DNA from 4 places in the Paenibacillus sp. FSL K6-2859 genome. Region 2 is predicted to be linked to each of the others. Evidence: predicted binding sites of a transcription regulator. Region 2 holds the regulator's gene; each other region holds the start of a gene.
What was found. The regulator Rex, encoded in region 2, represses fermentation and respiration genes when NADH is low (regulators of the CRP and FNR family bind a similar motif). The targets are predictions, from matches to a motif close to TTGTGAAATATTTCACAA.
Positions count from the first base shown of each region.

Region 1: a site for Rex is predicted at 2,995-3,012, ahead of MHB64_RS20375 (polymer-forming cytoskeletal protein). Genes of this name have one in related genera too.
Region 3: a site for Rex is predicted at 1,766-1,783, ahead of MHB64_RS03450 (flavocytochrome c). Genes of this name have one in related genera too.
Region 4: a site for Rex is predicted at 2,835-2,852, ahead of MHB64_RS02165 (flavocytochrome c). Genes of this name have one in related genera too.

Region 1 covers NZ_JBBOYU010000001.1:4,553,561-4,559,540, reverse strand. Annotated here, with positions in the region: gene MHB64_RS20390 (hypothetical protein) at 1-510, shown strand, start outside; gene MHB64_RS20385 (MFS transporter) at 534-1,799, opposite strand; gene MHB64_RS20380 (LacI family DNA-binding transcriptional regulator) at 1,848-2,759, opposite strand; gene MHB64_RS20375 (polymer-forming cytoskeletal protein) at 3,071-3,622, shown strand; gene MHB64_RS20370 (hypothetical protein) at 3,759-4,004, shown strand; gene MHB64_RS20365 (histidine phosphatase family protein) at 4,069-4,686, opposite strand; gene MHB64_RS20360 (LysR family transcriptional regulator) at 4,842-5,777, shown strand; gene MHB64_RS20355 (ABC transporter ATP-binding protein) at 5,820-5,980, opposite strand, start outside.
Region 2 covers NZ_JBBOYU010000001.1:4,712,296-4,718,275, forward strand. Annotated here, with positions in the region: gene MHB64_RS21065 (cell wall elongation regulator TseB-like domain-containing protein) at 1-7, opposite strand, end outside; gene MHB64_RS21070 (amidohydrolase) at 176-1,477, opposite strand; gene MHB64_RS21075 (redox-sensing transcriptional repressor Rex) at 1,464-2,117, opposite strand; gene dinG (ATP-dependent DNA helicase DinG) at 2,249-5,110, opposite strand; gene MHB64_RS21085 (tetratricopeptide repeat protein) at 5,247-5,888, opposite strand.
Region 3 covers NZ_JBBOYU010000001.1:780,301-786,280, forward strand. Annotated here, with positions in the region: gene MHB64_RS03450 (flavocytochrome c) at 1-1,664, opposite strand, end outside; gene MHB64_RS03455 (sensor histidine kinase) at 1,880-3,526, shown strand; gene MHB64_RS03460 (response regulator transcription factor) at 3,501-4,283, shown strand; gene MHB64_RS03465 (DUF4855 domain-containing protein) at 4,682-5,980, shown strand, end outside.
Region 4 covers NZ_JBBOYU010000001.1:484,575-490,554, forward strand. Annotated here, with positions in the region: gene MHB64_RS02150 (MalY/PatB family protein) at 1-681, shown strand, start outside; gene nhaC (Na+/H+ antiporter NhaC) at 760-2,247, shown strand; gene MHB64_RS02160 (RidA family protein) at 2,262-2,651, shown strand; gene MHB64_RS02165 (flavocytochrome c) at 2,868-4,418, shown strand; gene MHB64_RS02170 (ABC transporter ATP-binding protein) at 4,533-5,375, opposite strand; gene MHB64_RS02175 (ABC transporter permease) at 5,392-5,980, opposite strand, start outside.

The DNA of each region.
Region 1 (5,980 bases), 160 kb from region 2:
GAGGAGAATGTCCCGCCTGGAGATATTGTGAAAGTTCAGTTTTTATTAAATGGTCAAAAAATCTCAACCCCTGATGAAATATGGTTGTCTAATCGGGAACGAGGAAGCAGATATTTCTCATGGATAGATATCCTTACTGTAAAGGATCGAAAGACTGATGAGAAAGAAATTAGTATAGTCCAAAGACTTACAGATGATAGTCAGCCGATGGAAAAGAGAAAATGGAAAATAATCACGATCTCACATGATGGCAGTATAGAAGAAAAGGTGCTGAGTTATGCTCAAAGAAGTAACAATCATCTAGGGGTGAAGCTGATCGAGTTCTCGGTTACATCACTTATGGGTATGGGCTACTATTCGGATATTACTAAAAGTTATCCAAGTGTATTTTCCCCTCTAATTTATCCATTTTTAACAGGTGTCGTGGGAATCTTCTTATTGATCATTATAGTTGTTCAATTACTGATCGAGCTTCATAATAGACGCGTTATTAGGGAAAACGGGCGATAACGGTCATAAGATATGTTCTAAAATTACTTATAATTACGAATCACCTTTAACTTGGTCAAGGTTAATAAAGCAAACAGTAGTAGCAGGACTCCGATGGAACCCATGACAGGGGCTGGACTGAAGTGATCGGACAGGAATGAAACAGCTGTAAGACCAAGTGAGGGTGCTACACTCATAATGGAGCCAAGTACACCGAAGACTCTACCTTGTATATCCTCCGAAACTTCCAGTCTGAGGATTGTATTTATCAGCAATGTACAGAATGAGAACATAAAGCCAATTAGAAGAATGATGGGAATGGCTAAGGTAGCAGTAGTGACGAACGATAATAGGAGGTACAGGGGACCCAGACACAGCAGTCCAGTCATGATAAAGAAGCCGCGATTCTTTAATTTGGAGCCGAGAAACAAGATCATGCTGGAACCAATCATATAACCTAGAGGAATGCAGGCTTCCATGAGTCCAAACTGAAAGGGACTAGAATTCCATACTTTGACGGCCATAACTTGCGTTAGCATCAGTGAAGGCATAAAGAACAAAGTAAGTGTGGGGAGCATGATGATTATTGCCCGGGCGAAGGGGTATCTCCAAATATAACGAACGCCATCCGCAAGATCCTGTGTAAATTTTCTTTCTTCTTTAGGTCCGGTATTCACTCGGTTTGGGAGTGGAAGGGAGCGGACAGTAAGAACTAGTAGAAAGGAAACGAAAAATGTAGCTCCATCAAATAATATGGCATCTGCCGCTCCAAAACTCGCTACAAAAATACCTCCAGCGGAATACCCAATCGTCCGAAAGACATTCTCTGACAGGTTCAGAATCCCGACTGCTTTTTGTACATGTTCTTTTCCAACTACAGTGGTAATTGAAGCTTGATACGCAGGGGATTGGAATAATGCTGAGACTGTCGTAAGTCCCGTTAATATGGCCACGATAATGAATGATGTAGAAGACATGGAAATGGCTAAAGCAAGCGTAACTGCTAGACCGCAGCTTATCAAATCAGTGATTAACATAATGGTTCTGCGATTGATCCGATCTGCGAGTGTGCCTCCTATCGATCCGAGGAAAGAACTGAGCAATAAATTGATTATCGTAATAATGGCAATCATTTTAGCGCTTCCGGTGGTCTGAAGTACCCATAAACTTAAAGCAATGCTGTGAAAGGTATTTCCAAACAAGGAAATGGAATACGAGCTGAGTAGCAGCATAAATCTCCGGTTTCCCCAAAGAGTTGGATAGGATTGAGCAGTGGTGGATGCATGTTTTCCTAATACAGGATCTGTCATGGTAACTCTCCTCTCAACTTAAACGCTTAAGTGAATATCGAAAAAAAATTAATCAACAAAATAACGATTATTCTCTTGTTTGGAGTAGTCAGGACGATGTAATAACTCCTGCATTAGTTCAAAGGCAGTGGCTGATTTATCCCCAGTGAATATGAATTTCTGAACGTCTTCTCCAAGCATTTCTGGGCAATTACAGGTACATAGAACAGAAAGACGTGTGAATACCCCGGATTTTTCAACACAACTTCCGATAAACTCATTAATAACTATGGCCTCTTTGTAAATCCCCTCCGATAAAATTGTATTCAATTCCTCCATATTTTGAACTTTGAATATTGCTTTCTCAGGTAAAGGAAGACTGTCTTGGATAAAGTGAGTGAGCAGGGTGTTATTGAAGCTCTCCATAATTAAACAAACCTGTGAAAGATCCTCCGGCATTATCTTTTGTAGAGCTGAACGATAATTGTAAAGAACTTGCTTAAACAGCTTATCTTCAATCATGCTGCCGATCAAAATTAAGGGAATCCCTTCTACAAAATGCTTGGAAATCGAATAGAAGGATTCCTCGCGGACATCAATCAGAAAGACGGCTTCGAGTTTTCTTTCGACGATGATATCCAGTGAAGGATGGTCGGTACCAAGAGAGTATAACATCGTATGATATCCGGCATCCGTTAAACGCTGTTCCAAAGTACGGATAAATGTGAACTGGGCATAGAGTTTCCAAGGGGGCATATAAGCAGACTTATTGATAAGTATTCCTATTAATCCCGTTTTTTTATTAGCTAGCGAACGAGCTGCTAGGTTTGGAATGTAATGAAGCTCTTCAGCCAGTAACAGAATTTGATTGCGGGTTTTCTCAGGAATGGTTTGGTTATTGACGCGGTTCAGAACATAGCTCACAGTTGCAACGGAGACATTTGCTCGTAGCGCGATGTCCTTCATTGTAGTCTTTTTCACCAGTAAACTTCTCCCTTGCTGAGATATTTATTTCCAAATATTATCACTAAAACTTGAGAAGAGTCAACGAGTGACTTTATACCAAGAAGAAAATGATTTATGTGTTCATTTTTATAATTTGGGTAAATAGATTTAAGAACCTAAATCAGTCAGCGAGAAGAGGTGTGACTCATGGGAACGAATTTTAAACGGGAAGCGGGAGAGTTGTGAAACCGCTTTAGATACTGACACAAATTTGTGAAATCATTCACTTAATTATTAAGAATTTTAATATATAATTAATTTATAATCAAAATTAGGGGGAAACGAAAATGAGACTATTTAAAATGATTTTAGTGGCTGGGGTTTCGGTAGCAGTATTGGCAGGTTGTGGAGCAAATGAGGATAAAGCAACCAATTCGGCGGCAACTACGGCTCCGGCTGCTGAGCAGACAGATGCTGTCACTACAGCATCGATTGTCAATCAAGCAGATGCATTTACTAAGGCTGTTAGCAAAGATGGAAACTGGATTGTTGCGATTCTAAATGATGTAACGATTCCAGAAGAGGTTGTTGTAGCTGGAGAATTCCATGATAAAGGCGCGGCTGATGGCGACATCTACCGTAAGATTGCCCTTTATTCGCAAGATGCTGATCACAAGATCACTGCTACTTATACACTAACCGTACCAAAGTTTACAGTACAAAGTGAGAATTTGAAAGTTGAAGGCGGAACGATTAAAGGCGATGTTTATGTAGAAGCGAAAGGTTTTACTCTACCTGAAACCGCAACGATTGATGGTAATCTTTACTTCACAAGTGAGGATCTGAAAGCATCTGCAAAGATTGATGGAAAAGTGACTGGAACAACAGAAGTTAAATAATTTCGTAATTAACTTATACAGTAGAAGCCAATCCATAAACTATGGGTTGGCTTTTTTCTTTTCGTTTATATGAACTTTAGTTGATTTTCTTAATATTGAACTTATAATATTACTACCACTACTAGGAGGAACACATATGTCTAAGGAGTATTCACGCACATATATCGAAAGTGTAAAGCTTGAAATGTTAAATAGATTGGGACTTAAGCAAGTGTTCTTTAAGGAGCAAATAGGTGACGGCCTGATTTTTGAAGCGGTTGGTTTTGATAAAGGGAGCAAGCATCGTTTTTGTGTTAGACCGAAGAAGAAAACAATTGACGAGTTTATTTCAGGAAAATGGATGAAGGTCCGCAGCTTTACAATCAAAAGTGTGGAAATTTAAAATTGAATTCTAAAAAGGGAACCTCATTTAAATTGGAGTTTCCTTTTTTATTTTTGAGAAGGCTTCATTGATAATGTGAAGTATCGCCGTACAGATCGATGGTTGTATTGTTGTCAGTTAAGGTTACTTTACACAATGCTGTAGAGAGAATATCCGGTAGTTCCCCTAATTCCTGCAGTGATTTATTGAGAAAATGAGCCATAATGACTTTCAGGGTCATCCGATGCGTGACAATAAGTACCTCATGTCCTTCATTATCGTTAATGATACGCTCAATAGTCGGCGTTACTCTTTGTTCAAGCTGACTATAGGTCTCCCCTGGGGCTAGTGGAATAAAAAGATCAGGTCTGGTGAAAAAATGGGTGTACTGTAAAGGATATTCTTGTTCAATCTGATCTGTGTTCATTCCTTCCCAAATGCCCATGTTAATTTCCATTAAAGAAGCTTGCTGTTGAATCGGTAAACTCCGATTTCCTCGTAAAATCTGCGCAGTATGCAATGCTCTTGGACTAATACTAGAATAAATGGCTCCTAAATTCTCACCTTCCAAACGTTCTCTCAACCATTCCGCTTGCTGTTCACCCAAGGTTGTTAACGCTGAATTTTGATGTCCTTGCATTCTTTTCTGCAAATTCCATTCAGTCTGCCCGTGCCGGGTTAGAAATAATACTGTCTTTTTCATTAACGAAACCTCCCTTTTGAATAGTTGTAAGTATAAGATAAATAATTATAAATAAACAATATATAATAGTTAATATCCATAATGTATAGTTATAGTAAGAAGGCCGAACATCCGTTAAATATGATTTTATTTTATATAGTTAGGAAGAAATCAGGATGAACTATCATGTATTAAAATTGTTTTATTATGTTGCGATAACAGGGAGTGTGACCAAAGCCTCCGAACGTTTGCACATAAGTCAACCCGCTATATCAGCGCAGATCCGCAAATTTGAACGGGAGAATAATATCGTATTATTAGAGGTCATAGGAAAGAGAATGGTGTTAACACCGATTGGGGAAAAACTGATCGAACCACTTGAAAAGTTATTTGTGATGGGTGAACAGGTACAGCAGATAATTGAGGATTATCATAAATTTCCTGCAGGCCATATTCGGATTGCAGGTAATTATCTGGCCACAAGTATACTCATCCCCCGGTGGGCATCATTATTCAAGCAATCTTTTCCGGAGGTTAAAATTCAGATCTCTACTGCTAATTCTCATGAAGTCATGGAACAATTAAATAACTTTGAAGCGGACGTGGCGATTTATAGTGATATGGCGTTTCCTTCTCATCATACAGGGGTGTTCGAACATCGGGAGTTGTACAAGGACGAGTATGTGTTCGTAGTTTCTTCAAATCATTCTTTAGCCAAGCAGGAGGTTAGTTTTGAGGAAGTGATGGCTGAGGCATTTATTATGAGGGAGGAAGGTAGTGCAGCCAGAGAGAGAATTGTACAATTATGTGAAGAAAGAAAGGTACAACAACCGAAGATCGAACTGCAATTTAATGGAGTAAATGAGGTTATTCAAGCCGTGATTGCCGGTTATGGGATTAGTTTTGTATCGGCGTTGTTAGCAAAGCCTTATCTTGATCAGGGTATGTTAGCCAAGGTCGAAGTGGAAAATGTAGTCTCTAAGCATTCGATATGGATGAGCCACAGAAAGAAAGAGCTTCAAGAAAGCTATATCCAGTCATTTATTAAGCTTGTCATGAAGCAATTAAAAGAAGAGGATAATTTATACTCGATTCCAACGCATACACCTTAATTAAAATAACGTATGAATTATGATGTATGCATTGAACTGAGATCAAAGATTGGCGTGTAATTGAAGCAACTCAGGTGCACTAATGTCTTCTGCTTCTGATGATTTAAATTGAATGTTATATAATTGTGAGTATAGCCCATTCATTTCTAATAAAGACTCATGTGTACCTTCCTCAACAATCGAACCCTCATTTAACACGATAA
Region 2 (5,980 bases):
TCTTCAAGGTACAGCTCCCTTTCTAGTAATATATCTTTTTTGATTATATAACACACCCGTGTGTTTATCCAAAGTTTCATATCTCGTTCAATGATCTAATGATCAGAAACACAAAAGGCTGTAACTTTGCAATTGCAGAAAGTCACAGCCTTTCAGTTATTTGTTATGATTTAGACTATCGTTTTAGCAGTCCATCAAAGGCTTCTTGCGCCTTACGACGGATGGCTTCCTCATCTAGCGTTACACATTGTCCATGTTTAACAACCTGTTTACCATTCACCCATACATGCTCAACATCCTTGGCACTGGCAGAATAAACAGCGTGAGACAACAGATCTGTGTGTGGGAGCAAATGCGGCTGGTCTATATCAATAGCAATAAAGTCAGCTTTCATACCTACAGCGAGTCTACCCACATCATTTAAAAAGATAGACTTCGCGCCATACTCCGTAGCCATACGTAGAGCTTCCGGAGCCGGAACAGCCGTAGGATCACCACTTACACCTTTATGGATGAGTGCTGCAAGACGCATTTCTTCAAACATATCCAAATTATTATTACTTGCCGCTCCATCTGTACCCAGTGACACCTTCACTCCGGCCTTTAGAAGATCCGTAACTCGAGCAACTCCACTAGCCAGCTTAAGATTGCTTCCAGGGTTATGGGATACACCTACATCATGACGAGCCAGTATCTCGATCTCTTCATCATTCAAATGAACACCATGAGCGATTATAGACGGACGTGTGAACATTCCAAGCTTCTCTAAATGCGCTACTGGCCGCAGTCCGTAATCCACCACATTCTGCTCCACTTCGCGTTTCGTTTCGGACATATGGGTATGCATCGGTAAATTCAAATCATGAGCCGCCTGCACAAACTTAACAAAGAAGTCTGGTGGGCATGTATATGGGGCATGTGGCGAGATCATTGTCGTAATTCTACCTTCAGCCTTACCATGCCAGTTACGCGCAAAAGAAACCGCTTCCGCAAGCTTCTGATTTTGTACTTCTTCTGGACATAGACCGATTACGCCTCTCATTAATACGGAACGAATACCTGATAATTCGACGACCTCCGCTACTCGGTCCATATGATCATACATATCCAGGAAGGTTGTAGTGCCACCTTTCAGCATTTCAAGTACAGACAAGGAGGTTCCCCAGTATACATCTTCTCCGGTGAACTTCTCTTCCATCGGCCACATCTTCTCCTGAAGCCACACCTGAAGCGCTAAGTCATCTCCATAACCACGAAGCAATGACATTGCGGCATGGCCATGCGTGTTTACCAGACCTGGCATAAACAACAGACGACTGCCATCAACAACTTGCACATCGTCTTCTATTAAAGGCTCTTCTTTTCCTATGTAAGTGATCAAATCATCTTCAATAGTCATATATCCACTAAGAACCGGCTCATCCGTTCCCGGAGTAAGAAAACGCCCGCCCTTGATAATCGTTTTATTGCTCTTCATTTCTGCTTTCTTCCTTTCCATCCTTCAAATAATAAGCAAGGCTTTGCAAATCTGTTGTAAAATCAGCAGCATGAACCCGGATATTCGATGGTGTTTTTAGAATCACTGGTGCAAAATTTAAAATCGCCTCAATGCCAGACTCAATGAGAATATCCGCTACATTCTGCGCTTCTGAATCAGGTACTGTAATTATCCCAATTCGAATACCTTGCTCACGAACCGTCTGACCAAGCTCCTCCATCGGTTGAACGGTAAGTGAGTTGATTTTCCGCCCTACCTTAGGCGCATAGGAATCAAATATAGCGGTAATCTTCATAGTATCTTTCAAATAAGCATTATAATTAGATAATGCATGTCCAAGGTTACCGGCACCCACTAAAGCCACATTCAGTTGTTGATCCAGCTTCAGAATATGACGGATTTTCTCAATAAGATAAGTTACGTCATACCCGATACCTTTTCTGCCGAAATCTCCAAAATAAGCTAAATCTTTGCGAATTTGAGCGGGATTCAAATCAAGTTTCTGTCCTAGCTCTTGAGAGGAAACGGTTAATATTTCACGTTTCTGTAGATCATTTAGGAAACGTAAGTACACAGGAAGTCTGCGAACAACGGCTTCTGATATTTTTTCCGATTTCATAATTTACCTCCTAATGTAAGTAATATTCTTTACTAACCTTATACTAATTCGTGTACCTCGTCTCAATGAAGAGCGGTATTCTTATACCGCCCTTCATTGTAGAGTGATTAATATGATCGATGACGTTCTTTTTAAGAAACGCCTCCGTCTTCCAACCACTCCGCTATACGAGGAACCATTTGATCCGTAAGCATATGCTCCATTTTTGGGCCAGGCAACGAATAGAGGAAATATTTCCCATAGTGAGATTCGATCACCCTGGTGTCATACACAATAACAATACCCCGATCTTGCGCTGTCCGCACCAGCCTTCCAAATCCTTGCTTAAAGCGAATAACCGCCTGAGGAACAGACAACTTCATGAACGGATTCTTTTTCTGGGCTTGTAATAACTCAGACTTCGCTTCCGCTAGGGGATGGTTTGGCGGTTGAAACGGGAGCCTCACGATGGCCAAGCATGTTAATGCTTCACCCGGAATATCAACACCCTCCCAAAAACTGCTTGTTCCTAACAGTACAGAGGCTGCACTGTCCTGAAAACGGCGGATCAGCTTGCTACGGCTGCCCCCCTCCACGCCTTGACCCAGCACCGTGATCTCTTGTGAGGCTAGAGCCTCTTTCAAAGGATCGTAAACCTGGCGTAGCATCTTGTAAGAAGTAAACAGGACAAGCATCCGCCCGCGTGTTGTAGTCGCTGCTTCTGCTAGTGATTGTACGAGTGTATCAACAAATCGGGCATCGCCCACACTGCCCTTCACACTAGGGAAATCCCGTGGAATAACTAACAGCGCCTGCTCCCGATACTTAAAAGGAGAAGGCAGGAGTGATGTCATCAGACGCCCCTCTTCCGCAGCTTCATTAAGTCCGAGATTATCAATCATAAACTGGAACGATTTATCAACAGAGAGTGTCGCCGAAGTTAGCACGATACTTTTCTTTTTGTCGAAAAACAGCTCCTTAAGCTGAGTACTGACATCAACAGGAACGGCATACAGCTGTAGCGATTTACTGCGATAATTTCCATTCGCCTCCAGCCAATATACTACATTCTCATCGTTTAATCCCATAAAAAACCGTACTTGCTCACGTATTGAAGCTAAATCCTTAAATAAGCCGCTAATATCGGTAACTAGACTATCTGAGGAAGATTGACCTTCTTGATCTCGCATTTCATTAAGCATTTTATCACCTTTACGGATAATTTCGCTTAATGTCAGATTCATAGTATTCTCTAAAGCAACCAATTCATCCCAATCTTTCGGTTTACGGGTAGGAAGTAGCCGCATGACTAACTGGCCAGCTTCTCCCGCTGCTGCATCGCTGCGTTCCGGCAAGAGGCTGAATAGTTTATCACTAAGCAGATCCCAGGTTTCTTTTATGGTAAGCAGGTCCGGATAGATTCTATCGATCACTCCGCTCCATTCAGAAGCTTCCTCACTGCCTGATGACTGAAGCATTTGGCGAAGCGTAGGAAGTTGGCCATTTCGACTATCCTTATAAAGACGCGATAGTGTATGTGCCACCGTGAAATGCTTCATATGCATGCCTAAATGCTTGCCAGCCACGTCCTCCAGATGATGGGCCTCATCAATTACAAGATGTTCATAAGCCGGAAGTAGCTGGTGCCCAGCCTTAACATCTGCGAAAAGCTTAGAGTGGTTCGTAATGACTACGTCTGCAATACCAGCTTCATGCTTTGCCCGATGGTAATAACACTTACGGAACCAAGGACAGGAGCGCCCCAGACAAGAATCGGTATCGCTAGCCACCGTCTCCCAGAAATCTCCTCCACGACCGCTTAAGTTGAGCTCTTCGTCATCTCCTGATTCGCTTTGCGTCAGCCAAACGATCATCTGAGCCGCAGTAAGCGCATCTTCCCTCGGACTGACAAAGTCTTTTTTATTAATTTTATGTTCGAACTTACGAAGACACAAATAATGCCCTCTGCCCTTAAAAATTGAAGCTTTAAATGGAAATGGAACTACCTGTGTTAATAAAGGAATATCCCGCTCACGCAATTGATCCTGCAGATTAATAGTATGAGTGCTGACCATAACTTTTTCATTCGTGCGAACGCTTTGGTATATGGCAGGCAACAAATAACCAAGTGATTTGCCGGTTCCTGTCCCTGCTTCGATCAATAGATGTTTGTCTTCGGCAAGTGCCGTCATCACCTCATTGATCATAATATCCTGAGCTTCTCGGCTTTCATACTGCGGCAAAGTTTCTTTAAGTCGTTTCGTTACTTCATCCATATAATCTGTAAAAGATAAATTCTGTAGCGGATTCTCAGCATGCTCGTCTCGAGGTGGAGCTAATTCGTTCCAGTCTCCTACAGCAAGCGCTAATTGACGATAAAAAGTCAGATCACCTTCGGGCTGAAGCGTCTCCGCTTCCCGTTCACGCAGCAGACCATCGAAATACCAACCAAGATCACTATCCTCTTCCGTAAACAGCTCACAGAGTCTCTGGATCGTCAGCAGAGGCAAATCGTAGAGCTCCTCCAGACATTTCAGCAATACAAGAGCAGTTGCGAGTGCATCACTGTCTGCCTGATGCGGACGCTCATGCGTCACACCAAAATGTGCACTAACTGATCCTAGTTGATAGGATGTGAGGGAAGGAAAGCAGATTTTCAGAAAATCAATCGTATCTAAAATCCGTCCTTGAAATGGTAAATACCCACATCGGTCTAAAGCATTTTGCAAAAAATGGAAATCGAATGCGACATTATGCCCTACAAGCACAACATCATCCAAGAGTGGAACAAGCTCCATCATCATCTCATCCAGCTCAGGTGCATCCTTTACATCATCGTCGGTAATCCCCGTTAGACCAGTTATAAAAGGAGGTATCGGCGTTCCGGGCTTGACGTAGGAACCATATACCCGGGAGATGGACCGGTCTTCTTCTATAATTGCAAGGCCAACCTGGATGATTTCACCCACGGATTGGGTTCCCGTTGTTTCAAAATCAAGCACGGCAAATTTCATTATAATTCTATTCCCTTTCAATTGAGACTCTTAATCAGCATAACAGAAGTTGCGAAAAAAGGCGATGCACACCACTGGTTCAGGGGATGCATCGCTTGAATGAAAATGCGGAATAATAAACCGTAAACGTAATAATTTACAATAATGAAACAAGCTGATTTCCGAAATGAAGCTTACCTCCTCTACGGCGGCAAACCTCCAAATTCACAGTCGGTTCAGGAAGAGCCGGGTCAAGTTGCAAAGAAAGGCCAAACAGCTCCTGCGCTTCATTGAAACGTTCCTGTGAGGCCCGGATACAGCCTAAAGCATTATACACCATGGCTTTGAGCTTGGTTTCCCTTATCAAACCGAGCATATGGTTCAGATGACTCCAAGCAGCCTCCCCTTCCCCTTCTTGCAGGTAAGAGATGGCTAAATATAATCGAGCAGCCAGGCTATCCGGATATTGCACAATAACTTCCTTAAACTGCTCAATACATTTTCCATACATCAAGAGCTTATAATACCCCTGACCTCTGACAAAAGTATCCATGCACAGCTCGGGTGCTTCCTGCTCTGGCACTTCCTCTTCGACCACAGTCGTAAAATCTACACTTTCACGAAAGTGGCTTAGCTTCTCTGCAAAGGCCAGCCATTCATCCATGACTTTATCGCTAAGTCGATGCAGCATATTATAATTGCATAAAAGCTCATTCCGGCGGGCACCCTCCGCTGTAGGGTAATCTGTAACGATCTCCTGAAGCACCTTGTTCATTTCAGCAAACAAATGTTGAAACATGGGCTATCCCCCCTTACTGAAGATGAAATCAGTTCAGCTTGCCTGACTTCATTTTCTGCGAGATCGGGGTCTTTCATCCCTGCCATTCATTA
Region 3 (5,980 bases), 3.9 Mb from region 2:
ATGACTTCGCCTTTTTCATTCAATACGCGAGTCTTCTCGTCGATCACCAATCCGCCCATTGTATGGTGAACGGATGGTACAGCTTTTTCGATGTAGTAAGGGCCTTTTTCAAGAGATTTCAATCCACCGCGATGTTTGAAATCAAGGTCTTTACCTGTTTTCGCAAAATCATTTACTTTATTAATTGTTTCTTTCAAAGTGTTCACGTCAATTTTGAAGAAATCAGCCGCCTCTTCAATCGTATCGGCTTTAAAGAGCAAGCCTTGTTTAACGAGTTGATCGTATTCGTCTTGATGAACTTCGATCGTTTTACCGATATCCTCAATGCCTTGATTCCATAATTGATACGTATATCCGCCCGTTTGGGCAAGAATTGCTTTAGAAATAACGTCACGACGTTCTAATTCCTCAACGAAGCGCTTGCCTTCTTGGTTAATCAGGATCGCACCATCGAAGCGGGAGTCTGCAACCAGGGAAATAACACCTGTCTCAGGATTACAGATTGGATACGTTTGAATATTCTCCATGTTTGTCAGTTTGGCGCCAATCGTTTCTGCCATAACGATACCGTCACCTGTAGATCCTGGTGTATCGGTAGACATATATTTTTCATCCATTTTAGGGTTATACTTTTTACGCATCTCTACATTGGATCCAAAACCACCGGTAGCGATGATGACGCCTTTGTTCGCATGGAAGGTGATCTTGTCGCCAGTACCCGAAGTCGCAGTTACACCGGTTACTTTGCCGCTTTCGTCCTTCAGCAAGGTTTCGGCTTTCATATTCGTTTTGATCGTGATTTGGTCAGCGTCTGTTTTGGCTTTTAACTTGGTAATCAATTCAGAACCTGTATGACCTACAGGAATCAACGCACGTTTTCTGGAATGGCCTCCAAATTGGAACAGATGATCAGGTAAGAACTCTACCTTGATATCATCGCGCAGCCATTCGGCAGATGCTAGTGCATTGTCGGCAAGAATACGAACCATCTTAGGATCCCCGAGGTTGTCTCCGCCTTTCATCGTATCATCATAGAACAAGTCAGCCGTGTCATCAGTGATGCCAAGAGCACGTTCAACCCAGTTGTCCGGCGCATTCATCTCACCACCGGAGATCAATGTGTTGCCGCCAACAGCTGGCATTTTCTCGAGCAGAACTACATTAGCTCCAGCGCTGTTCGCTTCGATAGCCGCACTAAAGCCAGCACCTCCGGCACCGATGACGACAACATCATAGGTTTGGTCTACTTCTTCTTTGTCTTTGCTTTTACTGACTGCAGCGCCAGCGACAAGAGTAAGTCCAGACTTCGTAATTGCATCTTGAATGGCTTCGAGATATCCTTTGCTTGTAGCCGTAGATCCGCTAATGGCATCAACTTTTGCGCTGTTAGTTGTCATGACATCTTGCTTGAGCTGCGTATAAACAGGCTCTGCAAGTACTTCATTTTCCTTATGCTCTGTTACTTTAATGTCAGTGATCTTGTTATCTAATAAGGAAACTTGTACTTTAATATCGCCATGTTTACCTTGCCCAACTCCTTCAAAGACTTGAACTCCGTTTGCATCTGCAGCGGGTGCTGCCTCTTTACCGCCGCAGGCAGCAAGCATGAACATAAGACTGAGGACTAGTAGAATAGATAACAGCTTTTTCGTGTGAGTTCGCATAATATCTCCTTCATTCTGTTGTGAATTGGTTACATACACTAGGGAGAGGAAGATTTGCTAGGCAAATCCTTTATCTCTAGCCTAGACATGAATGTTATTTCATGTGAAAATATGCACAAGACCTATTATAGATTTAGTACAGCATTATGTATTTGCACAGATTAGCGTTTTTTTGTCTTTTTCGGGCATGTAAGAAACGGATATTGTGAAGGGCTATGATTACAATGAAAACAATTCACTTAAAAATTACGTTAATCGCAGGAGGCTGCTTCTTGCTGCTGTTCGTTGCACTGCTTGTAACAATATATTTTGAGATGAACCATACGGTTGTCCCTTTGAATAAGAACTTAACGCAGCAAGTGGTTACTGCACGCAGTGACCAGATCGATTATTGGTTTAATCAGCGCATCGGTGAGATAGACATGCTTGCTTCTCTAGCTTCGGACCATCATTGGACACGGGATGAATTGCTGCAAGAGATCAATAAGTTCGAGGCGAAAAAGCAAGTAGAGTACGAATCCATACGCGTGGTGGATATTCACGGAAATTCCTGGTCAGCAAGGGACAAGCCTTTTTCGATACTAAACCGACCCTACTATCGAAAACTACTGCTAAATTCAGATTCCAATTATGTGGTGAGCAATCCGATCGTATCCAAAGCGAATGCAGCTGAAATCGTCGTCATTCTCTATCGTGTGAATCCATCGGTGAATGATGAGGTAGCTTATATTGCCGCAGCCGTCTCCGTCAAGAAGATGAAGGAGATTGCTCAAGATGTAATGCTATATGACCAGTCAGGCCAGCTTATCATCGATTGCAGAGAGCTGGGTGAAGGAGATGGAGCGGAGGATGCAGCAGATAAGAAGAACATGAGTGTATTTGAGGCTCCAATTCAAAATGTGGAAGGCTGGAAGCTCGTACTCGAAGTGCCGAATTCAAGTCTATCGCTAGCGGTGATCAAAACCCAGCGGACTGCATTGCTGGTAGGCGTTCTTATCGGTAGTGCGTTTATCGTCTTTCTGATGCTGCTTGCTTCATCCATTATTCGTCCCATTCAGTCGCTTCGCCAGGTAATGGAAAATGTGCAGAACGGGAACCAAACCATACGGGCAGATGTTACGCGCTCGGATGAGATCGGCGATCTTGGGCGAAGCTTCAATGACATGCTTGTTCAATTATACGCTGTGGAGCAGGACCGAAAGGAGATGGAACTCAGACTGATTCATGAGCAGATCAAGCCTCACTTTTTATACAACACAGTGGATACGATCCAGTGGATGGCAACGGAACATGGAGCAGACAATGTGGTGGAGATGGTGGAAGCGCTTAGCGCATATTTCCGATTAGGGCTTGGCACAGGCAGTCCCTACATTCTGCTTGATCAGGAGTTGTACCATGTCGAGAGTTATCTTCATATTCAAGGCGTGCGATATGAGGAGATTCTGGACTACGAGCTTCGATATGATGAAAAGCTTGCTCAGTGCCAAGTCGTTCGCTTCATGCTGCAGCCGTTGGTGGAAAATGCGATTTATCACGGGATTAAGCCACTTGGGGATCAAAAGTGCAAAATTTCGATTTCAGCATATAAACAGGTCGATTATTTGGTCATTAAGGTTAAAAATAATGGGGTTATGATTCCTGAAGAGAGGCTTGATCAGATGAATCAAGCCCTTCTTGATGATAAATATGATCGTTCTGCCATAGGCTTTGGACTATACAGTGTAAACCATCGCATTCGACTAGCTTACGGGGTGCCATATGGTCTTGCAGTAAAGAGCGAAGATGGCATTACCGTTATGGTCATTCGAATACCTTTGGAAGGGGAGGGGAATGAAGATGTGGAAGATTGTCATCGTCGATGATGAAACGATCATTCGCAAAGGCTTGCGACAATACATTGAGGAGAGTTCGTATCTTTTTGAAGTTGCAGGAGAAGCGAAAAGTGCAAACGAAGCATTGAAAATGGTGGAGGAAGCCCCACCACATGTATGTCTTGTGGACATCAACATGCCGAATATGAATGGACTCGATCTGATAAATATATTGCGCGAACGCTGCCCGTCGGTTCTAATTGTCATCATCAGCGGCTACGATAACTTTGAATATGCGCGTCAAGCCGTGCAACTGCAAGCATTCGATTATGTGTTGAAACCTGTGCCGAAGAGTGATCTGAACAAGCTGCTTCATCGGATGGATGAGCATCTTCAGGCAAAATATCCTTTACATTCACATGAAAGCAGGGTGGATAAGGAGCGTGAGCTTCCCGGGTATACAGGGGATGGAACAGTGCTTATCCAAAAAGTGACCGAGTATATTGACAGTCATTATCAGGATCCGGAGCTGTCTATTACTCGAGTAGCAGCGCTATTTCATATCAACCAAACCTATCTTAGCAAGCGTATGAAGCAAGAAATCGGTGCTTCATTCCTTGACTATGTCACCGAGCTTCGGATATCGAAGGCGAAGGAGATTCTGGATGACGTAATGCCGAATATCAAAATCGGGGATCTGGCCGTGAAGGTAGGGTATAAGAGCCAGTACTATTTTAGTCGTGTGTTCAAAAATAGAGTCGGCTCAAGCCCCTTAGAGTACAAGAAGCATCCGTTCGGTTATGGATAGGGCATCAATTTAGTAGGACGCCGCAGCAATTAGGCACCACCATATATAAACACGACGCAACCTCGAGGGGTTGCGTTTTTTATTTGCGGATTGCTTAGAGGACATTGATAGAAAATAGGTAGGACCTAAGGAGGTGAGCGCTATCTTTATACCTATAAAAACGCGACGTGAAGGCCTTCATGTCAACAAGTGTATACCCAATGTCATTAATTATCTATTTGAAAGAAAGGCCACTTTTCATAATGTTACTTTAAGGACATTGACATATGTTATAAGCTTCTATGACGTGTCGGAATCTCGGAAGGGAGGAAGGAGCATCGAGGTAAGTTGAAATGGAAGCATACCATTTAGGAGATTGATGTTTCTTGACTCAAGAATCAGAAGGGAGTTCGTACGATATGAAGAGGAGTAGAAAATGGGTAGCTCTCGTCATGGTCGCGATCATGATCGTAACGGTGATGCCGATTGCGCAAGCAGAAGAGGCGCTGCCGCCTACACAGACAGAGGAACAGACACCAGCGAACCCGCCGGGCGAGGTGACGAATCCATCAGACCTGCCGGGAGCGGGTACGGAGGGTGTTATTGCGTCAGTGTATGGGGCGGTTTATCACAATCTTGCAGCGGGCTTATCTTATGAGTGGTCGCAAGAGCCGGAAGCTTCTTATCCGGATGAAGGCAACACACTTACGGATGGTATATATGGGGCAAGCGATAGATCCGACGCAGCATGGGTTGGACATCATTTGAGTAAGACACGCGAAGTTGTGTTTGATTTGGGGGCGAAGAAATCCATCGCGGGTATTAAAGCCAATTTCCTCGAAGATTGGCCAACGAACAATGTACTCGTGCCACTCACGGTATCGATGTACGTCTCCGATGACAAGGTGAACTGGGGACTGCTCAAAGACAATGCCACGCAGAAGCTGTGGAATGACGGCAAATACACGGAGACCTATGTGTGGGATGGCAGCAAGGACGGCATTAAAGCGATCGGCCCAGATGCGAAGATCGCGTATGCTCGCTATGTGAAAGTGACATTCACCATGCATACGCGTGCAATGACCTTCGTGGATGAGATTGAAATCCTCGGTGAAGACGGCAAAGTTGCCGGAGCCGTAGCTGTTCCAACGCAAACGCCGAAATTCTTGGCGGCAGGCGAAGCGACAGCGGGTATCGAGCATCTTGGACTTTTGTATAACGGGCAATATGCGAATGACCTAGGCATCTGGACGAAAGAACGGATCATTCCGAACATTAGTTATGTCGATAAGGACGGCAAAATTAAGGATCGACTCTTCGACGGCGTCCTGTATCTTGGCATTAACTCTCCAAATCCAGGTCGTGATTTCGGCGGGCGGGCTTATCTGGAAGATTGGAAATGGTATCTGGATAAAACCTTTGCGGCAGGCGGCGATATGGATGCGTTAAACGAAGCGGCTAAGGAAGTATCCGATGCGTTGAACGAGTCTGGCGTGAAGGAAAAGGTTGTCCTCATGATTCCGGATCCAGGTGAATCGATCACTAATTTCGGAGCTGTTGAACAAGGTGGAGAATCGCTGAGCTTCAATGATTCCGTTGGCAAAGAGAAAGCCCTTGCGAACCGTGAAAAAGCAGTTCAATGGTGGCTGCAGCAAGTCAAATCGAGATGGGAAGCAAGAGGTTACGCTAACCTCGAGCTTGTAGGTATGTACTGGTTC
Region 4 (5,980 bases), 4.2 Mb from region 2:
ATCTCACCGCATAATCCGGTTGGACGGGTATGGACACGAGCTGAACTAGAACGAATCGTTAGCTTGTGTACAAAGTATGATGCTTATATTGTATCGGATGATATTCATGCCGATTTTATCCATGAAGGTCATGAGCATACGATAATCGGGAAGATATCGACCGAGGCTGAGCAGCGATCCTTTATCTGTACTTCCCCAGGGAAGACCTTCAATCTTGCAAGCCTTGAAATTGCTAACATCGTGATTCCGAATGACCAGTTGCGGGAGAAATTCAGACGTTGTTTACAGCAAGCGGGCTGTCATAACCCCACCTTTTTTGCAGTACCTGCATTAGAAGTGGCTTATACGGAATGCGATGAATGGCTGGAAGAATTACGAGGGTATATCACAGCCAATATCGCTTGGGTGAAAGCATATATAGCTGAATCTATGCCTGAACTTCGCGTGATCGAGTCAGAAGGAACCTATCTGTTATGGGTGGATTGTAGGGCAATCAGTACCAACGAAGCAGAGCTAAAGCAGTGGATCGAGTCGGATGCGAAGGTTAGCGTGAGCTTTGGGACAGGTTTTGGAGCATCAGGAGAAGGCTTTATCCGCTTAAATATTGCAACGCCACTGCCTTTGTTGCAAGAAGCATTTCATCGGCTGTACCAAGCCTATCCATTAAAAAATTTGAAATAATAAAAAATACTTTATCAATGACCTTGAAATACCTCATTAGTAGCCTTTCTCAGATCCGTATCAAGGGGGAAAATAACCATGTCCAAATCAGAATCACCAAGAGTCAAGAAACAGCCGACGATGTTCTTAGCACTATTACCGATTATTACAATGATTGTGTTACTTAGTTTAGGGTACGTGTTGTTTGAATTACCACCTGAACCACTTATCATTACCTCTGCGGTTGTTGCTGGTATTATCGCGATTATTCTTGGTTATAGCTATAACGACATACTAGAATCTATCGCTGGCAAGATCGCGAAAACGATGCCTGCCATTCTTATTCTGATCATGGTTGGTTTTATGATTGGGGCATGGATGGTTGGTGGAACGATCCCCATGATGATTTATTATGGATTGAATATCATTAATCCACAATTTCTGCTTATCACCGCATTTATTGCGACAGCTGCCGTTTCACTTTGTACGGGCACGTCTTGGGGGTCAGCGGGAACGATCGGGGTCGCCTTTATGGGTGTTGGCGCGGGTATGGATGCGAACCTAGCAGCCGTAGCTGGTGCTGTTGTTGCAGGTGCTTATTTTGGTGATAAATTGTCACCGCTTTCAGATACAACGAATATTGCTGCGTTAGCAACAGGTGTCAATCTTTATGAGCATATTGGACATTTACTATATACCACACTTCCTTCGTTTATCGTTGCAAGCGTTGTCTTTATTATCACAGGCCTAAACACAGATGCTGCCGGTGCTATTGTTCCAGAAAAGGTTGGAACGATCATGGGAACATTAGATACCATTTACGACTTTAATCTGCTGCTATTAGTACCTGTACTAATCATCTTGTATGGTTCTATTACGAAGAAGCCGACCATCCCAGTCATGCTGATCTCTTCCATGTTCGCTATGGCCAACGCACTTGTATTTCAGGGATTTACGTTGAATGAGGTCGTATCTTCTGTTGTTAATGGATTTAATATTTCTATGGTTCACGTAGCTGGATTTGATTCTGCTAACATTATTGAAGATGTACCCCGTCTCCTAAATCGTGGCGGAATGAACTCCATGATGGGTACACTTCTCATTTGCTTCTGTGCAATCACGTTTGCTGGAACCATATCTCTGACGAAATCCTTGGAATTGATTGTTAATAAGCTTTTGAAGTTCGTCCATTCCACAGGTTCAATGATCGTAGCAACCATTGTTACAGGTCTTACGATGATCGGGGTTACAAGTAATGGTCAGGTATCCATCTTAATGCCAGGTGAAATGCTGCGTGAAGCATATATCCGTCGGGGCTTGCATCCGAAGAATTTGGGACGTACGATCGAGGATTCAGCGGCGATTACCGAGCCTATTCTGCCTTGGACAGCTGCAGGTGCTTATATGGCGGGAACGCTGGGTGTTGCAACGTTAGACTATTTACCTTGGGCTGTTCTCTGTTGGACAGGAATAATCTTTGCGACGATATGGGGCTTCACGGGATTTGGTATCGCGAAGTTAACGCCAGAGCAACAGGCAGAAATGCTAAAGGAATATGACGGTAAAACTAATGAACAAGTTGGATAAAGGAGTCTTTTAAAATGAAAAATATGCATAAAGAAACTGTAATAACAACGGATGCACCAGGTGCAATTGGACCTTATTCTCAAGCTGTAAAGCTTGGGAACGTCCTATATACTTCAGGACAACTCGGACTAGACCCGGTTAGTGGGACTTTTCCTGCTACGGTTGAGGAACAGACGGAACAGTCGTTGCTGAATGTCAAAGCCATACTGGAAGCGGCGCGTACAAGCATGGACCAGGTAATAAAGACGACCGTTTTCCTAAAGGATATGAATGATTTTCTTAAGGTAAATGAGATTTATGGAAGGTTTTTTGCTCAGCCATATCCTGCTCGCAGCGCAGTTGAAGTAGCACGTCTGCCTAAGGATGGGCTCGTAGAAATTGAAGTTATTGCTTATATACCATAAGTGACTAGAAAATAAGGCAGATGGCCGCCCTGAAAAGGGTGGCTTTTTTTGAGTAGTAAGTTGCGGATATAGAAAGCAAGAATTTTTATGAAAATTTAAATGAAAATATTCATGAAAATGTAACAGTAAGTATAACTAATTACTAAAAAACCTTCACAAAACAGCATCCTTGCGTTATCATAAATGTGAAAACATTCACAAATGGGCGTTATAAAGATGAAGAAGACAACAAGTACTGCTCTCATTCTCATTCTCTCTGTCATGCTCGTAATCGCAGGCTGCGGTAACAGTAATAGCAACAGCGCAGGTAATAGTAATGGCAATGAGAACAAAAGTAAGGTAAATGAGACGGCCAAAAATGATAAAGCTGAAGCCGTATCAGGTGCATCAGAAGCTAGTTACACACCACTGGATCAATTAAAAGATAATTATGATATCGTTATTGTCGGTGCTGGTGGTGCGGGAATGTCTGCTGCACTGGAAGCTAAGGCTAAGGGCTTGAATCCGGTTATTTTAGAAAAAATGCCGGTTGCAGGTGGGAATACAAGTAAATCCTCCTCAGGGATGAACGCTTCCCAAACGAAATTTCAAAAAGAGCAAAGCATTGAAGATAGCAATGATAAGTTTTATGAAGAGACGCTAAAAGGCGGTCATGACACGAATGATAAAGAGATGCTTCGTTTCTTCGTTGACAATTCCGCAAGTGCGATCGATTGGTTGGATTCGATCGGAATCAAGCTGAACAATATTACAATCACAGGCGGCATGAGCGAAAAACGCACCCACCGTCCAGAAGATGGATCTGCGGTAGGCCAATACCTTGTCAAAGGATTGGTTAGAAACGTACAAGAAAAAGAAATTCCACTGTTTGTGAACGCTGATGTTAAAGAAATTACTCAAAAAGACGGTAAGGCCAACGGCGTCAAAGTACTCTTTAATCAAGCTGATGAAAAAACCATTACAGCGAAGGCAGTTGTTGTAACAACAGGTGGTTTTGGATCCAACATGGATATGATATCAAAAGTTAGACCTGATCTGGAAGGATACGTTACGACTAACCAAATCGGTAGTACAGGCGACGGCATCAAGATGATCGAGGCACTTGGCGGAACTACTGTCGATATGGATCAAATTCAAGTTCACCCAACAGTTCAACAAGATAAATCTTATCTGATCGGGGAAGCCGTTCGCGGTGAAGGATCTATCCTCGTGAACAGCGAAGGCACACGGTTTGTAAACGAATTGACTACACGTGATAAAGTTACCGAAGCGATCAATGCACTTCCTGAAAAAGCGGCAACGCTTGTCTTTGATTCCGGCGTTAAATCACGCGTAAAAGCAATTGAACAATATGACAAAATGGGCTTCGTAATCCAAGCGGATACCATCGAAGCATTGGCGAAAGAAATCGGTGTTCCAGCCGATAAGCTAAAAGCGACACTTGATACTTGGAACAGCGCAGTAAAGAACAAGAACGATGCTGAATTCGGCAGAACAACCGGGATGGACAATGATTTGTCCGTTGGTCCTTACTACGCTATTAAGATCGCCCCAGGGATTCACTACACCATGGGCGGCGTGAAGATCAATACGAATACAGAGGTATTAAATAAAGACGGCGCTGCTATTCCTGGCCTGTATGCGGCTGGTGAAGTTACAGGTGGATTGCACGGTCAAAACCGGATCGGCGGTAACTCTGTAGCAGAAATCATTATTTTCGGCCGTCAAGCAGGGATTAAATCTGCTGAGTTTGTACAAGCACAATAAGATTTAACTGCTATTCTGATTAAAACAAAAGAACCGCTTGGGCTAATTGAAGCCCGGGCGGTTCTTTGTTTAATCTCTTGTTTAAAGTGAGTAGAGTGACCTCTATTCAAAAAGCTACTTCCCGCTCTTAGCCTGTTCTTCGCGCATCCACTGTGACAGCTGGCGTTTGAGCTTAAGGAATTCCGGGGAATCCGTAATCTCATCGCGGCGTGGCCGTGGAAATGGCACGTCAACAGTATGTAGGATGGAGCCGGGGCGGCCCGAGAATACATAAATACGATTCGAGAGCAGCAACGCTTCTTCGATGTTGTGGGTGATGAACAGCACAGAGCGGCGATTCTCCTCCCACAGTTCGAGCAGCCAACGCTGCATTTCACTGCGAGTTAGGGCATCCAATGCGCTGAAAGGCTCATCGAGCAGCATCAACTCCTGCGGAGCTAGCAATGCTCTGAGAAAAGCCGCACGCTGCTGCATCCCCCCAGACAGCATATGCGGGTAAGCCTGTTCAAACCCGCTCAAGCCAACCTTTTCGAGCCACTGGCGCGCTTCTTCACGAGCTCCATCCTGCAGAGCACCTTTGATTTCCCCGGCGAGCAGCACATTATCCTCAATCGTACGCCAAGGGAAAAGCGCGGGCTGCTGCGGCATATAACTGATTTCACCACGTTGACCTGTAACGACCTTGCCGTTCATGCGGATCGTTCCTGCATCAGGCTTCACTAGTCCGCCGATCATATGGAATAAGGTGCTTTTTCCGCAGCCGGAAGGACCGACGATCGAAACGAACTCTTGCTGCTCTACCTTAAGAGAGACGTTGTTCAGCACGTTCGTCTCGCGGCGGCGATGGGTGAAGGACTTGGAGATGCCGCTTACTTCTAGAGCAGGTGGTGCAGTATGAGCTTCAGGAGAGCTTATGATTTCAGTTGTTCTTTGCCCTATTTGCGTCGCTTGAGACATACAGGCATCTTCCTTTCTATGAGTTACGGCGCGGTTTCCAGCGAACTAACCATTTTTCGAGCAAGGCGATAATCGCAAAAAGTACAAGACTAAGGAGCACAATAATAACAATAGCGACAAACATCCGATCCGTACGGTAAGCCGATTTTTGCAGGAGCATATAGTAGCCAATCCCTTTATCCGCGCCAATCCATTCAGCGACCACGGCTCCCATAACCGCATAGGTAGCTGATATTTTCACACCGGAAAATAGTGCCGGTATAGAAGACGGAAGCTCCAGCTTGGTGAAGATTTGCCACTTGCTTGCGCCCGCCATTTTCATATAATTCATCATGACCTGATCACTTTGAGACAAGCCGCCCATTGCAGCGACAGCTACCGGGAAGAAGCATACCAGTGTAATCAGTACGATTTTGGGCAAAAGACCAAAGCCAAACCAGATGATAAGCAGTGGTCCGAGTGCGATAGAGGGAACATTTTGACTCAGAATAATCAGTGGATAAAAAGCGCGTCTAGCCCAAGGCAAAAGATGCAAAAGTAGAGCGACGATCAAGCCTACACCTGTACCAATAGGAAAACCGATTAATGTGAGTCGGAGCGTAGCC